DNA from 2 places in the Bradyrhizobium sp. BLXBL-01 genome. Region 1 is predicted to be linked to the other one. Evidence: predicted binding sites of a transcription regulator. Region 1 holds the regulator's gene; the other holds the start of a gene.
The links. The regulator HrcA, encoded in region 1, represses chaperone genes, less so after heat shock. The targets are predictions, from matches to a motif close to GTTAGCACTCNCNNNNNGNGAGTGCTAAC.

Region 1 (7,683 bases):
GTCCTCGCAGGCGATGACGTCGACGCCGGCAAGCGTCTGCAGCGCCCGCACGGTGATGTCGCCGAGATTTCCGATCGGGGTCGCGACCAGATGGAGGCCTGGCGCCGCCTTCGGCGCCGCGAGCCGATGGGCATCGATGGAGAAACCGCGCGAGGCGGCGTCTTGAGCTTCAGGCGTATTTATCGGGGCCGGCTTTGCGCGCATAATGAAGTCAACTTAGGCACGATCGGTGGGGCTGGGAACCGGCTCGCCGAAAAAGATCGTGCCGAGGTGAGGGGCGAGGAACGGACGGGAATGTGATCGGTCGAAGATCAACGTCGGGAGGGAGTGAGGGCCCTCGCGCCATATTCGCGACGGAAACGCCGCCTTGATGAGTGAATGAGTGACGGCAAAGAGCTGCCGGGACGGGACGGCGGCCGCGTTAAGCGGTTGTTATCCTTTTGTTTTGGTTAACTATTTGCCGACACACTGTCTGAATCCGCGGCCTGTGTCGCGGAAAGCAATGTCGTGATCGGCTGGCGCACGGCCGGTCAGAAGAGAAGCTGCCATGGTCGGCCCGCGTCATCCAAAGTCTCCCGTTCCGGGGTCCCGATCGCCAGGGGCGACCCGGCGGACTGCGCTCGGCCTGTTGCTCGGCGCGCCCGTGCTGTCGGCCTGCGCCGGCGTGCAGCAAAGTCTCAGCCAGTTCTCCAACCCGTTCTCGAGCTCCGCACCGCCGGCCCAGCCGGCAGGCCCGCAGCAGCAGGCGACGACCGCCGGCACCGGCGGCGTGAAGGTCGGTCTGATCCTGCCGCTCTCCGCTGCCGGTAACGCCGGGCTCGCCGCGCAATCGATGCGCAATGCCTCCGAGATGGCGCTGGCCGAGTTCCAGAACCCGAACATCCAGCTCCTGATCAAGGACGACAATGGCAGCCCGCAAGGCGCGCAAGCCGGCGCGCAGCAGGCGGTCGACGAGGGCGCCGAGATCATCCTCGGGCCGCTGTTTGCGCAATCGGTGCCGGCGGTGGCGCAGGTCGCGCGCACGCGCGGCATCCCGGTGATCGCGTTCTCGACGGATTCCAGCATCGCCGGCCGCGGCGTCTATCTGTTGTCGTTCCTGCCGGAGTCCGACGTCAACCGCATCGTCGAATATTCCGCCGGCATCGGAAAGCGCTCCTTCGCCGTGCTGGTGCCCGACAACGCCTATGGCAATGTCGTCGAGGCCGCGGTGAAGGCGGCGGTGCCGCGGCGGGGCGGGCGCATCGTCACGTTCGAGAAATATGGCGCCGATCGTGCCACCCCCGCGCGCACCGTGGCGCAGCAGCTCGGCAGCGCGGACGCGCTGTTCATTGCCGATGACGGCGATGCGGTCGTGTCAGTGGCGGATGCGATGACGGCCGCGGGCGCGAACCTGCGCAACATCCAGCTGCTCGGTACCGGCCTGTGGGACAATCCGCGCGTCTATGCCAGCGCCGCGCTCCAGGGCGGCCTTTACGCCGCGCCCGACCCGGCCGGCTTCCGCGCCTTCTCCGGTCGCTACCGCACCAAATACGGCGCGGAGCCGATCCGCACCGCAACGCTCGCCTATGATGCGGTCGCGCTCGTCGCCGCGCTGGCGCGCACCCAAGGCGGCCAGCGCTTCTCCTCCGACGTGCTCACCAATCCCTCCGGCTTTGCCGGCATCGACGGCCTGTTCCGCTTCCGCGCGGATGGCACGAATGAACGTGGGCTTGCCGTGATGAAGGTGACGCAAGGCGGCGGTGCTGCGGTGGCGGGATCGCCGAAGAGCTTTGGGGCGTAGTAGGACGACGGGTAGGGTGGGTTAGCGAAGCGTAACCCACCAACTTCGTCCGGCGAATGGGAGCATGGTGGGTTACGCTTCGCTAACCCACCCTACGAGAGTTCGTTACGCCGCCAGATCCGCGACCACCGCATCCAGCACCGGAAATCCGCTGCTGGTCACGCGCAGGCGTCCCGTGCCATCCACGGTGATCGCGCCTTCCTCGCGCAAGAGCGCGATGCGGCGGGGGTCGAGCGGGCGGCCGGCGAGGGCCCTGTAGCGCTCGGGATCGATGCCTTCGGCGAGACGCAAACCCATCAGCAGGAATTCGTCGGCGCGCTCCTCGCTGTTGAGGAGCTCGTCGCTGACGACGCCGTCGCCGTTGGTCTCGACCCGCATCAGCCAGGCCTCCGGACGCTTCTCGGTGGCGGTGGCGTGCCTGATCCCGTCAATGTCGAGGCGGCCATGTGCGCCGGGGCCGATGCCGGCATATTCCTCGCCGCGCCAATACACCAGATTGTGCCGGCACTCGGCGCCGCGCCGGGCGTGATTGGAGATCTCGTAGGCGGGCAGGCCGAGCTTGTCGCAGGTCTCCTGCGTGACGTCGTAGAGCGCGCGTGCGACCGCTTCGTCCGGCGTCTTCAGCTTGCCGGCCTGGTGCAGGCCGAAGAACGGCGTGCCTTCCTCGATCGTCAATTGATAGAGCGACAGATGCTCGGCCGCTTCATCGATCGCGTGCCTGAGCTCGTCGGCCCACATCGCCGGCGTCTGGTCGGGCCGGGCGTAGATCAGGTCGAACGAATAGCGGTCGAACGCGCGGCGCGCGATGGCGACGGCATCGAGCGCCTCGCGTGCGCTGTGCATGCGGCCGAGCGCCTTCAGCGAGGCGTCGTCGAGTGCCTGCACGCCGAGCGAGACGCGGTTGACGCCGGCGCTGCGATAGCCGGCAAAGCGCGTGGCTTCGACGCTGGTCGGATTCGCTTCCAGCGTCACCTCGACGTCGCCTGCGACGGTCCAGTGCTTGCCGATCGCATCTAACACCGCGCCAACCGTGGCGGGCTGCATCAGCGAGGGCGTGCCGCCGCCGAGGAAGATCGAGGTGACCTCGCGGCCGGGCGCGCGCTCGGCAGTCGTTGCGATCTCGCGCGCGAAGGCGGACGCAAACCTCGCCTCGTCGATCGCGGCGTGGCGGACGTGGCTGTTGAAGTCGCAATAGGGACACTTCGACAGGCAGAACGGCCAGTGCACGTAGACGCCGAAGGCTTCGGATTCTTGTTTTGACGCGTTTTCCTGGCGCGAACCGGTATCCACTTCGCTCGAAAACGCTCTAGCGCGGCTCAAGGCAGATCTCCGCCAGTTTCACGAAGGCGCGGGCGCGATGCGACAGGCCTAGGCCAAGCGGCGGCAGGCCGTGTTTTTCGATGCTTTCCATCTCGCCGAAGGTTCGCGTGTGCCCGTCCGGCAGGAACATCGGGTCGTAGCCGAAGCCGGCCGTGCCGCGCGGTGGCCAGATCAGCGTGCCGTCGACGCGCGCCTCGACTTCCTCGCGATGATCGTCGGGCCAGGCCACGCAAAGCGCGGAGACGAAGTGGGCCCTGCGCTTGTCCGGCGTGGTGGCGCCGCGCTCCTGCAGCAGGCGCTCGATCTGCGTCATCGCCGCGTTGAAATCCTTGGATGGACCGGCCCAGCGCGCGCTGTAGATTCCCGGCGCGCCATCGAGCGCGTCGACGACGATGCCGGAATCGTCGGCGAAGGAGGGAAGCTTGGTCGCCTGCGCCGCGGCGATCGCCTTGATCGCGGCGTTGCTGCGGAAATCGTTGCCGGTTTCCTCGGGCTCGTCCAAGCCGAGCTCGCCGGCCGACACCGCCTCGATCCCGTACGGCGCGAGCAGCTCCCTCATCTCGGCGAGCTTGCCGGGATTGTGGGTGGCGATGACGAGCTTGTCCGTGATTCGGCGGTGCATGGGCCTATTGACTACGCCACGGCCAGTTTCTGCAAGTCCACCAGGCGCGCGATGCCCTTCTGCGCCAGGGCGATCAGCTTCAGGAACTCGTCCTGCGTAAACGGCTCGCGTTCCGCGGTGCCCTGCACCTCGATGATGCGGCCGTCGCCGGTCATGACGAAATTCGCGTCGGTCTCGGCTTCCGAATCCTCGGCATAGTCGAGATCGAGCACCGGCGTGCCGTTGTAGATGCCGCAGGAGATCGCGGCGACGTTGTCACGCAGCACGTTGGTCTTCACCATGTTGCGCGCCTTCATCCAGTTGAGGCAATCGGCAAGCGCGACCCAGGCGCCGGTGATCGAGGCCGTGCGGGTGCCGCCGTCGGCCTGGAGCACGTCGCAATCGACCGTGATCTGGCGCTCGCCGAGCGCTTCGAGATCGACGATGGTGCGAAGCGAGCGGCCGATCAGCCGCTGGATCTCGACCGTTCGGCCGCTCTGCTTGCCGGCGGAGGCCTCGCGGCGGGTGCGTTCGGAGGTCGCGCGCGGCAGCATGCCGTATTCGGCGGTGACCCAGCCGCGGCCCTGGCCCTTCAGCCACGGCGGCAGGCGCTCCTCCAGCGTGGCGGTGACCAGCACATGGGTGTCGCCGAATTTCACCAGGCACGAGCCTTCCGCATATTTGACCACGCCGCGCTCCAGCGTCACGGGGCGCAATTCGTCGGGCGCACGGCGGCTTGGCCGCATGGGAAATCTCCAAAACTCACGGGAAAAGGCTGTTCGCGGTGCTTGTAGGTGGGGCGGGGGTGGGCGGCAAGGGCTTATTCACCTCCTGGCCGTCGGCCTGCAAACGCCGCGCTTGTCAGAAGCGGCCCGGATGGACAAATTATAAGTATCTGAGAGGAGTTACCGTCTGTGGCCCATCACGATCCGATCCATCTGATCGCGCCGCGCGCAGGCCTTGCCCAGCTCAACGAGCGTTCCCGCGACATCTTTCGTCAAATTGTCGAAAGCTATCTCGCGACCGGTGAGCCGGTCGGCTCGCGCAACATTTCCCGCCTGATCGCCATGCCGCTGTCGCCGGCCTCGGTCCGCAACGTCATGGCCGATTTGGAACAGCTCGGCCTGATCTATGCCCCGCACACCTCCGCCGGCCGGCTGCCGACGGAACTGGGCCTGCGCTTCTTCGTCGACGCCCTGATGCAGGTCGGCGACCTCAATGAGGCCGAGCGGCAGTCGATCCAGAGCCAGCTCTCCTCCGTCGGCGAGGCGCAATCGGTCGAGGCGGCGCTGGACCAGGCCTTGATGCGCCTCTCCGGCCTGACCCGGGCCGCCGCCGTCGTGCTGACGCCAAAATCCAATGCCCGGCTGAAGCACATCGAATTCGTCCGCCTGGAACCGGAAAAAGCGCTGGTCATCCTGGTCGGCGAGGACGGCCAGGTCGAAAACCGCGTGCTGACGCTGCCGCCCGGAGTTCCCTCCTCGGCGCTGACCGAGGCCGGCAATTTCCTCAATGCGCGGATCCGCGGCCGCACCCTGGCCGAGGCGCGGCTCGAGCTCGAGACTGCACTCGGCGAGGCCCGAGCCGAGCTCGATCAGCTGACACAGAAAGTGATCTCGGCCGGCATCGCCAGCTGGTCCGGCGGCGAGAATGAGGACCGCCAGCTCATCGTCCGCGGCCATGCCAATCTGCTCGAAGACCTGCATGCGCTGGAGGATCTGGAGCGCGTGCGGCTGTTGTTCGACGATCTCGAGACCAAGCGCGGCGTGATCGACCTGCTCGGCCGGGCCGAGACCGCCGAGGGTGTGCGGATCTTCATCGGCTCGGAGAACAAGCTGTTTTCCCTGTCGGGCTCCTCCACCATCATCTCGCCCTATCGGGATGCCGCCGGCCACATCGTCGGCGTTCTCGGTGTGATCGGCCCGACGCGGCTGAATTATGCCCGCGTGATCCCGACCGTGGACTACGCCGCCCGCATCGTCAGCCGCCTGTTGGGGGGCTGACCGGCCTTTCCGCCGATCACGGGCGCTTGATTTTCGTGGGCTTAAGCACGATATCCGGGCCAACATCCCTGAAACGAGTTCGAGACCAGAGCCGATGACCGAGCAAGACCGGCAACCCGAAGACACGACTGCAGCGACCGGCGAGCCCGTGGTGTCGAAACCCTACATCATGCCCGACGATCCCGAGCCCGGCGCGGTCGAGACGTTGCAGAAGGAAGCCGCCGAGGCGCGCGACCGCATGCTGCGGACGCTGGCCGAGATGGAGAACTTGCGCAAGCGCACCAGCAAGGAGGTCGCCGACGCCCGCCTCTACGGCATCACCGGCTTCGCCCGCGACGTGCTCGATATCGCCGACAATCTTCAGCGTGCGCTCGATGCCGTTCCGGCCGAAGCGCGTGCCGCGGCCGATCCCGGCCTGATCGCGCTGATCGAGGGCGTCGAGCTCACCGAACGCTCGCTGCTCAACGCGCTGGAAAAGCACGGCGTGAAGAAGCTCGATCCCTTGGGCCAGAAGTTCGACCCGAACTTCCACCAGGCGATGTACGAAGTGCCCGATGCGTCGGTGCCGTCGGGCACCGTGGTGCAGATCATGCAGGCCGGCTACACCATCGGCGATCGCGTGCTGCGCCCGGCGCTGGTCGGCGTCGCCAAGGGCGGCGCAAAGGCTGCGTCTGCGGCGAACAACAACAACGAGCAGAGCGGCGCGGCGAACTGAGTCTCAGGCCCTCATGGTGAGGAGCCGCGCCCTTGCGCGGCGTCTCGAACCATGCAGGCCCGGCTCTGGCAGCTCGGCCTTCATCCTTCGAGACGCGCGCGAAGAAGCGCGCTCCTCAGGATGAGGGTCTTCCAGTGTTGCGCGCTGCTTACGCGCTCACCGCGATATCCGCAGACTGAATCCGCTTCACGCCGGCCTTGGCCATATCGGCCCAGGCCTTTGCCAGCGAGCCCTGCGTGTCGATGCCGCGGCAGGCGTCTTCCACCACATAGACCTCGAAGCCCGCCTTGCGTGCGTCGAGCGCGGTCCAGGCGACGCAGAAGTCTGTCGCGAGGCCAGCGACGAAGACGCGCTTGATCTTCCGGCCCTTCAGGTAGCCGGCGAGCCCCGTCGAGGTCTTGCCGTCAGCTTCGAGGAAGGCCGAGTAGCTGTCGACGTCCTTGTGAAAACCCTTGCGGATGATGAGCTCGGCGTGCGGGATCGAGAGGTCCTTCGACAGCGCCGCGCCGTCGGTGCCCTGCACGCAATGGTCCGGCCACAGCACCTGCTTGCCGTAGGGAAGATCGACCGTTTCGAACGGCTTCTTGCCGGCATGAACCGACGCAAACGAAACGTGGCCCGGCGTGTGCCAGTCCTGCGTCAGCACCACGTTCGCAAATGCCTTCGAGATCTTGTTGATGACCGGCACCACCTGCTCGCCTTCCTTCACCGCGAGGCTACCGCCGGGCAGGAAGCAGTTCTGCACGTCGATCACGAGCAGCGCGGATGCATCGTCCGGCTTGATCGATGCGGCCGCGAGCAGCGCGGTTGGCGCCAGCGTCGCCAGCGCCGTCGTTCCAAGCATTGCCAAGACTTGTCGCCGAACCAGCATGTATGCCTCCCTCCAGGATGATCCAACGGGAGGAAGCCTAGTTCCGTTCGTGTACGAACAGAAGCCCGAAAATGCAGCCGGCTTTGATGAGCGGTTGGGCTGATCGCCCCAACATCATCGTCATCCCGGGGCGCGCAAAGCGCGAGCCCGGGATCCATAACCACAGGGAGACGTGTGGCGAAAACTCTTCGTTGGTACTGTTATCCGACTGCAACCGTGAGGTCACGCGGTATGGATCCCCGCCCCCGTGCGCAATTGCGCACTAGGCGGGGATGGCACTGAATGTGCTGAAGCCCCGAGCCTCACCCCTTCGGCTGAATCCCGTCGCGCACGGCGCGGAAGCGGGTGAAGGCGGCTTGCCACTGGTCGCGCGGGGCGCTGGCGATGATGCGC
Region 2 (7,683 bases), 1.9 Mb from region 1:
CGCTGGGCGCGGTTCGATCTCGGCACGACCTTGGCGAGGCGCTCTGACCGCGAACTCCCGTTCCTTGGCGATCGACCTGAGGCCGGACAGGAGCTTCTGCTTGATACCTGCGTCTACATCAATGGCCTGCAGGGACGCGCGCCGCGTGTCGCCGCTGACCTATTGGAGCTCCGGCACCCCAACCATTCAACTGTCGCCATCCAGGAATTGATGCATAGGGTCGGCGTGCTGGATCGCAGGCATCCCGGGACCTGGCCATCAAGCAGATGGGCGCCTTGATCGCCAGCATGCCGCTTCACCGGATTTTCAGATGCGGACATCGCTGGCCGCGCCGCGCTCCTCTCGGGCATGCTCTGCCGGCTGCAAGGCTAGACGACAAGCTCCGAGCGCTTCAGGACTGCGCTCTATTCTTGCAAGCCCAAAAGGCCGGGTTCACGGCTCTCACCGCCAATGTTGCGGTTTCGACTACCTTCTTCAGCTGGTTCCTACCGGTCGCGTGCTGCTTTGTCGACGCTGAGATTGCGAAAATTCCGGTCCTCGCGTGGATAAGAAGCCCGCCACGCCGCTCTTTACGCGGACGATCGAAGAGTGGGATCGAGTATGATGCCGGCAATTCGGGCGATCGCCCATGATTCGAGGTAGGTTCCTATGGCGTGGCTCGACCTCAACTATGTCTGGAAGCAGAAGCCGATTCCTGTTGTGCTGCGCCGAACTGGGCGTGGCGAATGGCTTCGGGCGCGGTTGCCATTTGCTGCCGACAACCGGCAATGGCTACAGAACGGGCGACGAACGCCGCCTGAGTGGATCGGCGGTACAGAGGCCTATTGGGGGCTGCCGAAATCCTGGTTCAACGACTTCGTCGATCGGGCACTGCAGCGCTACGGCAAAGTCTATATCATCCAGCCTTACCGCGAACAGGAGATCTGCGCGCGGGCGTGCCAGGAAGCACACGGGCACGAATGCCAGTGCTCCTGTATGGGCGCCAATCATGGCATCGGCAACGACGGCAGCTGGTTCGAGGTCTCCGACACCTTCTCGATGCGCTGGGTCGGGCGCGAGCTCGCCTGTCGTCTGCTGACGGCCCGATAAGGAAGAATGCCCGATTAGACGCTGACGTCATCGAGCAGCGGAGCACCTAAAGACACTCGTTCGATGGACTCCCAGCGCCTTCGACAAGACTGCGCACTATCAAGGGTAATTCCCGGACTGAGCGCGGCACGCACCCAGCCTGATCGGCGCGTCGTTTTCGGGCCTGCCAGCGCAAAGTCATCCACATCGACATGGATGCCTTTCTACGTGCTCTGTCGAGCAACGGGATATTCCGGACCTGCGCGGAAAACCGCTCGCAACAGGCGGTTCGGCCGAGCTCGGCGTCATAGCCGCTGCGAGCTATGAAGCCCGTAAGTTCGAGGTACGATCTGCTATGTCTTCGGTTACAGCGGCGGCGCCGGCTAAACTGCCGAAGTCGTCCCAGACCCCGCCAACTCCGCCGATAACTTTGAGTTTTCTTGGGGATTGAGTTTACCTGCTGCGCGCAAGTCGGAGCTTTTGGTTCATAGTCCTTCCTCTCTGGAACCGGAGCACGTTGGCATGACCCAGCTAACTATTGTCATCACTAACTGTAACAGCGTGGATCGTGCCGAAATCAACGTGCTGAAAGGTACGCTCAACATCAAATACGGGCCAAACGGCCTTGGCAAAAGTACCTTGGCAAAGGCCGTTGTCAGCCAAATTCGCGGAGATGGTACCCTCGGTGACCTCATGCCCTTCAAAAGCCGAGGCAAGGCGGATGCACCGCCGCCGTCTGTGCAGGGTATTGACGGTCTAGCTTCCGCCCTTGTCTTCGATGAGGATTACGTCCAGCAGTTCGTTTTCCAGAAAGACGAAGTCCTCAAGAACAGCTTCGACATCTTCATTAAAACGCCCGACTATGTCGCTGCTATGGATGCCATTGACGTTCTGCTGGCTGGCGTGAAGCAGACGCTCACCAACAATACAGAAATCGAGCAGACCATTTCCGATTTCAAGGAATTGCGGGATGCGTTCGGCAAATCGAAGCCCGGCAACATTCCGAAGAACAGCAAGATTCATAAAGCGTTCGGCACCGGTAATAAGACCGAAAATATTCCTGAGGCACTGAAGCCCTTCGAGACTTTTATCAAAAGCCAGGAGCCGTCCAAGTGGATCAGCTGGCAGATCAAAGGCAACGAGTACCTAAAGCTGGGCGACAATTGTCCCTATTGCGCCACCCCGCTTGTTGGTGAGGGGCAGAAAGACGCAGCCCTCGCAGTCGAGAAGGAATTCGACGCCACAGCGATCAGCCACCTCAATGCGCTCAAGGCGGTCATCGAAAGGCTCGGCAAATATTTCAGCGAGAAGTGCTGCGAGAATCTGCAGAAGGTAACGAAAACCAGTTGACCTGACCGCCGCCGAGGTAAGTTTCCTTACGAGCCTCAAGGCCGAGATCGACGGCATGATCACCCAGCTGGAAGGTCTCCGGGCCATCTCCTTTTTCTCTCTGCGAGACGTGGACCAAAACCGTGAGAAGATCACCCCGCTGAAGATCGACCTAGCGCTCATGGACAAGCTCGATTCCCCCGGGACCCGGAGCATCATAGATCCTGTCAATGCGCAGCTTGAAGACCTGCTTACGAAGGTTGGCGACCTGACCGGAAAGGTCAACAAGCACAAGGCGAAGATCAAGAAGGCGATAGAGGCCAACCAAGTCAGCATCAACACGTTCCTGAAGTCCGCCGGGTACAAATACGTCGTTGAGATCGTTCCGGAGGAGCAATCCTACAAAATGAAGCTGGTGCATCAGGATCTGGCCGGTCATCTGGAAACTGCGTCCAAGCATCTGAGCTACGGCGAAAAGAACGCCTTCGCCCTGGTTCTTTTCATGCACCAAGTGCTGAGCGAAAGTCCGGATTTGGTGGTACTGGACGACCCCATTTCGTCGTTCGACAAGAGCAAGAAGTTCGCCATCCTGCACGAGCTGTTCCAGGGCAAGGCTAGCCTGAGAGGGCGGACGACGCTTTTGCTGACCCACGACATCGAGCCCGCCATCGATGTTATCAAAAGTACTAAGGAGGTGTTCCAGGGGGCAAAACCATCGGCATCTTTTCTTTCTTCGCGCGGCGGCATTGTGAAAGAAGTGCCGATCGCAAGGGAAGACATCCAGACCTTTGCCAGGGTCTGCAGGGCTAACATCGCCACGCTGCAGGACCCGATCCTGCAGGCCATTTATCTCCGGCGCGATTATGAACTGCGTGATGAAGTCGGCGTGGAGTACAATCTGTTGGCAAGCCTATTCAAAGGCCGCGTCGTTCCCACGCTGCAGACGGCAACTGAAAACCGGAACATGACCCCGGAAGAGAAACAGGCAGCAGAGGAAAGTATCCGAAAAGAGCACCTACCAGCGTTCAACTATGATGCGCTGGTCGCCGAGGTGAACGACGTGAACGCCATCCGCGCCAAATTCGCGGCCACGGATGTCGGCTACGAGAAAATCCAGCTGTTCCGGATTTTCAACATCGAACACGACGATGATGTGATCCGGAAATTTATCAACGAGTCGTACCACATCGAGAATGAGTACGTGATGCAGCTCAATCCGCATAAGTTCGAGAGCATCCCCGAGTATGTCATTGATGAATGCGTTCGCATGCTGCCACCTATCCAATAGACCTTGTGGAGTTGACCGGTGCTAGCAATTCATTGACATCGACCTCGGTAAGCTCATTGCTGATCGCGAGAAGCCTTAGGGCATCCTGTTTCCAGGGCAAGAGCTTCTTGACCATTCCAAGACGTCATCAATCGGCTCCCACCCATTTCTTCCTCCTGCTTGACGACGCTGCGCGTCCGTAGATTTCCACGGATAAGGTGATCGTCGTTTCCGAGGCGCGCGTAGCGCGAGCCCGATGACGAAGGGAAGTTGCGAGAGCGCACAAAAAAAACCCGGCATCGCCGCCGGGAGTTCGCACTTGGTCGTTCGCCGGAACGGCTGGATCAGAAGTCCATGCCGCCCATGCCGCCGCCGGGAGGCATGGCGGGCGCGGGAGCGGCCTTCTTCGGCAACTCGGCGACCATGGCCTCGGTGGTGATCAGCAGCGCCGCCACGGAGGAGGCGTTCTGGACTGCGGTGCGCACGACCTTCGTCGGGTCGATGATGCCCTTGGTGACGAGGTTGCCGTACTCGCCGGTCTGGGAGTCGAAGCCGTAGGAGTACTGATCCTTCTCGAGGATCTTGCCGACCACGACCGAGCCGTCTTCACCGGCGTTGATCGCGATCTGGCGAGCCGGCCAGGACAGCGCCTTGCGCACGATCTCGACGCCGGTCTTCTGGTCGTCGTTCTTAGTGCGCAGGCCCTTGAGCGCCTCGGAGGCACGGAGCAGGGCGACCCCGCCGCCCGGCAGAATGCCTTCCTCGACAGCCGCGCGGGTCGCATGCATCGCGTCATCAACGCGATCCTTGCGCTCCTTCACCTCGACCTCGGTCGCGCCGCCGACGCGGATCACCGCGACGCCGCCGGCGAGCTTGGCCAGACGCTCCTGGAGCTTCTCACGGTCGTAGTCCGAGGTGGTCTCCTCGATCTGCGCCTTGATCTGGGCCACGCGAGCCTCGATGTCGGCCTTCTTGCCGGCGCCGTTGACGATCGTGGTGTTCTCCTTGTCGATCATCACCTTCTTGGCGCGACCGAGCATGTTGAGCGTGACGTTCTCGAGCTTGATGCCGAGGTCTTCCGAGATCGCCTGGCCGCCGGTCAGGATCGCGATGTCCTGCAGCATGGCCTTGCGGCGATCGCCGAAGCCCGGAGCCTTGACGGCCGCGACCTTCAGGCCGCCACGGAGACGGTTCACAACAAGCGTGGCCAAAGCCTCGCCCTCGACGTCCTCGGCGACGATGACCAGCGGCTTGCCGGTCTGCACCACGGCCTCGAGCAGCGGCAGCAGCTCGTTCAGCGAGGAGAGCTTCTTCTCGTTGATGAGGATGTAGGCGTCGTCCATCTCAACGCGCATCTTGTCGGCGTTGGTGACGAAGTAGGGCGAGATGTAGCCGCGGTCGAACTGCATGCCCTCGACGACGTCGAGCTCGGTCTCGAGCGACTTGGCTTCCTCGACGGTGATGACGCCCTCGTTGCCGACCTTCTTCATGGCGTCGGCGAGGAACTTGCCGATCTCGGCATCGCCGTTGGCCGAGATGGTGCCGACCTGGGCGATCTCGTCGTTCGAGGTCACCTTCTTCGAGTTCTTCTGGAGGTCCGCCACGACGGCTTCGACAGCGAGGTCGATACCGCGCTTGAGGTCCATCGGGTTCATGCCGGCAGCGACCGACTTGGCGCCTTCGCGCACGATGGCCTGGGCGAGCACGGTGGCGGTGGTGGTGCCGTCGCCGGCCGCGTCAGCGGACTTGGAGGCGACTTCGCGCACCATCTGCGCACCCATGTTCTCGAACTTGTCGTCGAGCTCGATCTCCTTGGCGACGGTGACGCCGTCCTTGGTGATGCGGGGAGCGCCGAACGACTTGTCGAGCACGACGTTGCGGCCCTTCGGACCGAGCGTGACCTTCACCGCGTTGGCGAGAATGTCGACGCCGCGCAGCATCTTGTCGCGCGCTTCAACCGAGAATTTGACTTCTTTGGCTGCCATCTGGATTTTTTCCTTGAGGGTTTGACTGGAGGGAGGAGAGGGGCTCTTAAGCCGCCTTCTTCTTGGACTCGCTGACTTCGAGAACGCCCATCACGTCGCTCTCCTTCATGATCAGCAGGTCCTGGCCGTCGATCTTGACCTCGGTGCCGGACCACTTGCCGAACAGCACGCGGTCACCGACCTTCAGGTCGATCGGGATCAGCTTGCCAGCTTCGTCGCGGCCACCGGGGCCGACGGCGACGACTTCGCCCTGGGAGGGCTTTTCCTTGGCAGTGTCGGGAATGATGATGCCGCCAGCGGTCTTCTCTTCTGCGTCGATGCGCTTGACCACGACGCGGTCGTGAAGCGGACGGAATTTCATGCAGTCCTCCTAAGTAATTGCACGAGTTGAGGATTTTTAGATGATTAGCAGTCGTTGCCCGCGAGTGCTAGCACAGGCGAGGCAAAAATAGGACGGGAATTTTGCGGGAGCAAGGGCTTCTAGCAGAAGAAATTGGCACTCCCGCCGCGCGATCGGCTACTCGTTAACGATCGCCATCGCGTCGCAGCCTCGAAATCGAGCTTCTTCAGCACGACATCGAAGATATCTGGTGCCGGCTTGGACTCATCGACGTCCTCTGACCACGTCGCCACATCCACCAGGTCGGCGATAGCCGCTGCGTCGATATATTTTTTTCAATTCGTCTTTCTTGGCGGAGGAGGCCGTGACGATGCGAAGACCGGCGCCCCACGCGCGCCGCAGCAAGACCGCGACCTGAGAATGGACGGATGACAGCATCTGCGTCGGCTTGAAGCGCTGGACGCGCCACCCGTCGAGCTTCTTTCCGTAGTTCCGCTTCTCGTCCTCGGACTGGAACACCGGACATCGGCGTAACGTGTTAGCTCTTGCGAGGCAGAGCCACAAATCCATCGCCTCTCGCGGCGCTAGATCAGAGCGGGATTAATCGGCAGATTCGCACTTGAAGCAGCGCCACATCGGGCTCCCTTACCATCACGACTTGCGGACAAGGTCATCGGCTCTTGCAACGAGGGCAGACAGGAATGGCACTGGAACGCGGCATGTGGGGTCGGGGACGAAGGAGCCGTGCAGAGACTAACTGAGAGGGTCCGCCGGATGCTCGGCGAAATCAGGTGAACCAGACGGGCCCGAAACCGACCCGCCCGCGGCGAGCCGTGGCGACGGCAGCGAGGACTAATTGCAAATCTTTTCTGGATATCGGCGCGTCTGGGTTTGTGTGGCCGCCGAACTGCAGCAGCTTTTCGACAGCTTCTAGGACTTCACGGGCCATCATGGCGTCCTTCAAAGCAACCATGGGAATCAGTGCTACCAGCAGTTTACTGAAACCCGAGCGTCAGCACGGAACAAGGTTGTTGTCATCAAACTTTTTCCGGCGAAATCCTGGTGCAGGGAGTAAATGAAAAAGGCCGCCCGATGAGGCGGCCTTCCTTTTTGTTTAGTCAGCTACCACCGGGCCTAAAGGGGAGGGCGCGTTGGACTAGGAACTTTCCACTGTGTCGTCGGGTAGGTAAGCGTCCAGGTCGATGGGGTGAACCGTGTAGTTTTGCTGCCCCTTGAGAAGGGACGCGTAAAAGCGGAGCAAGCCATCCGAACTCCAGCCGTAGAGCTCGGACGCTGGCTTGTAGGCTATGCGTCCGGCAAACCAGTCATCCTTTAGAATGCAGACCCCATGGATGAAGGTGTCGGGATTCTCGAGCCTCTCTTGGAGCCGCTCCTTAAACTCGGCAAACGTGTCCCCGAAGCCCTCTTGTGCGAAGGCTAGGACGTAGTTGCGCGGTGGGACATTACGTATTTGCTTGATTGGCTCCGTAGCCACGATCCGGCCACCCCCGCCCACAAGATTGGGAACGATGTAGTGCCGTTGTTTTCCTAGCGCGCGAATTTTCCGAATTGCTGTTAGCGAATTTTCAAATTCAGTTTTGTCGAGGCGCGACTTCACTTCGATCGTCGCATAAACGATCTCAACTGGAAAAAGACACGCGCCGAACTCAGATAGCAAGGGAGCGTTGTGGAAA

Region 2: a site for HrcA is predicted at 6,054-6,082, ahead of ACNJYA_RS09550 (co-chaperone GroES). Genes of this name have one in related genera too.

Annotation. Positions count from the first base shown of each region.
Region 1 covers NZ_CP182471.1:215,131-222,813, forward strand. Annotated here, with positions in the region: gene rsmI (16S rRNA (cytidine(1402)-2'-O)-methyltransferase) at 1-204, opposite strand, end outside; gene ACNJYA_RS01025 (penicillin-binding protein activator) at 548-1,780, shown strand; gene hemW (radical SAM family heme chaperone HemW) at 1,886-3,070, opposite strand; gene rdgB (RdgB/HAM1 family non-canonical purine NTP pyrophosphatase) at 3,087-3,722, opposite strand; gene rph (ribonuclease PH) at 3,734-4,447, opposite strand; gene hrcA (heat-inducible transcriptional repressor HrcA) at 4,616-5,704, shown strand; gene grpE (nucleotide exchange factor GrpE) at 5,799-6,419, shown strand; gene pncA (bifunctional nicotinamidase/pyrazinamidase) at 6,568-7,290, opposite strand; gene ACNJYA_RS01060 (hypothetical protein) at 7,593-7,683, opposite strand, start outside.
Region 2 covers NZ_CP182471.1:2,072,782-2,080,464, forward strand. Annotated here, with positions in the region: gene ACNJYA_RS09525 (hypothetical protein) at 649-1,089, shown strand; partial or broken gene ACNJYA_RS09530 (DNA polymerase IV) at 1,281-1,441, shown strand; gene ACNJYA_RS09535 (hypothetical protein) at 1,591-2,418, shown strand; gene ACNJYA_RS09540 (AAA family ATPase) at 2,474-3,685, shown strand; gene groL (chaperonin GroEL) at 4,009-5,649, opposite strand; gene ACNJYA_RS09550 (co-chaperone GroES) at 5,696-6,010, opposite strand; gene ACNJYA_RS09555 (hypothetical protein) at 6,254-6,559, opposite strand; gene ACNJYA_RS09560 (hypothetical protein) at 6,777-6,941, opposite strand; gene ACNJYA_RS09565 (DUF6602 domain-containing protein) at 7,146-7,683, opposite strand, start outside.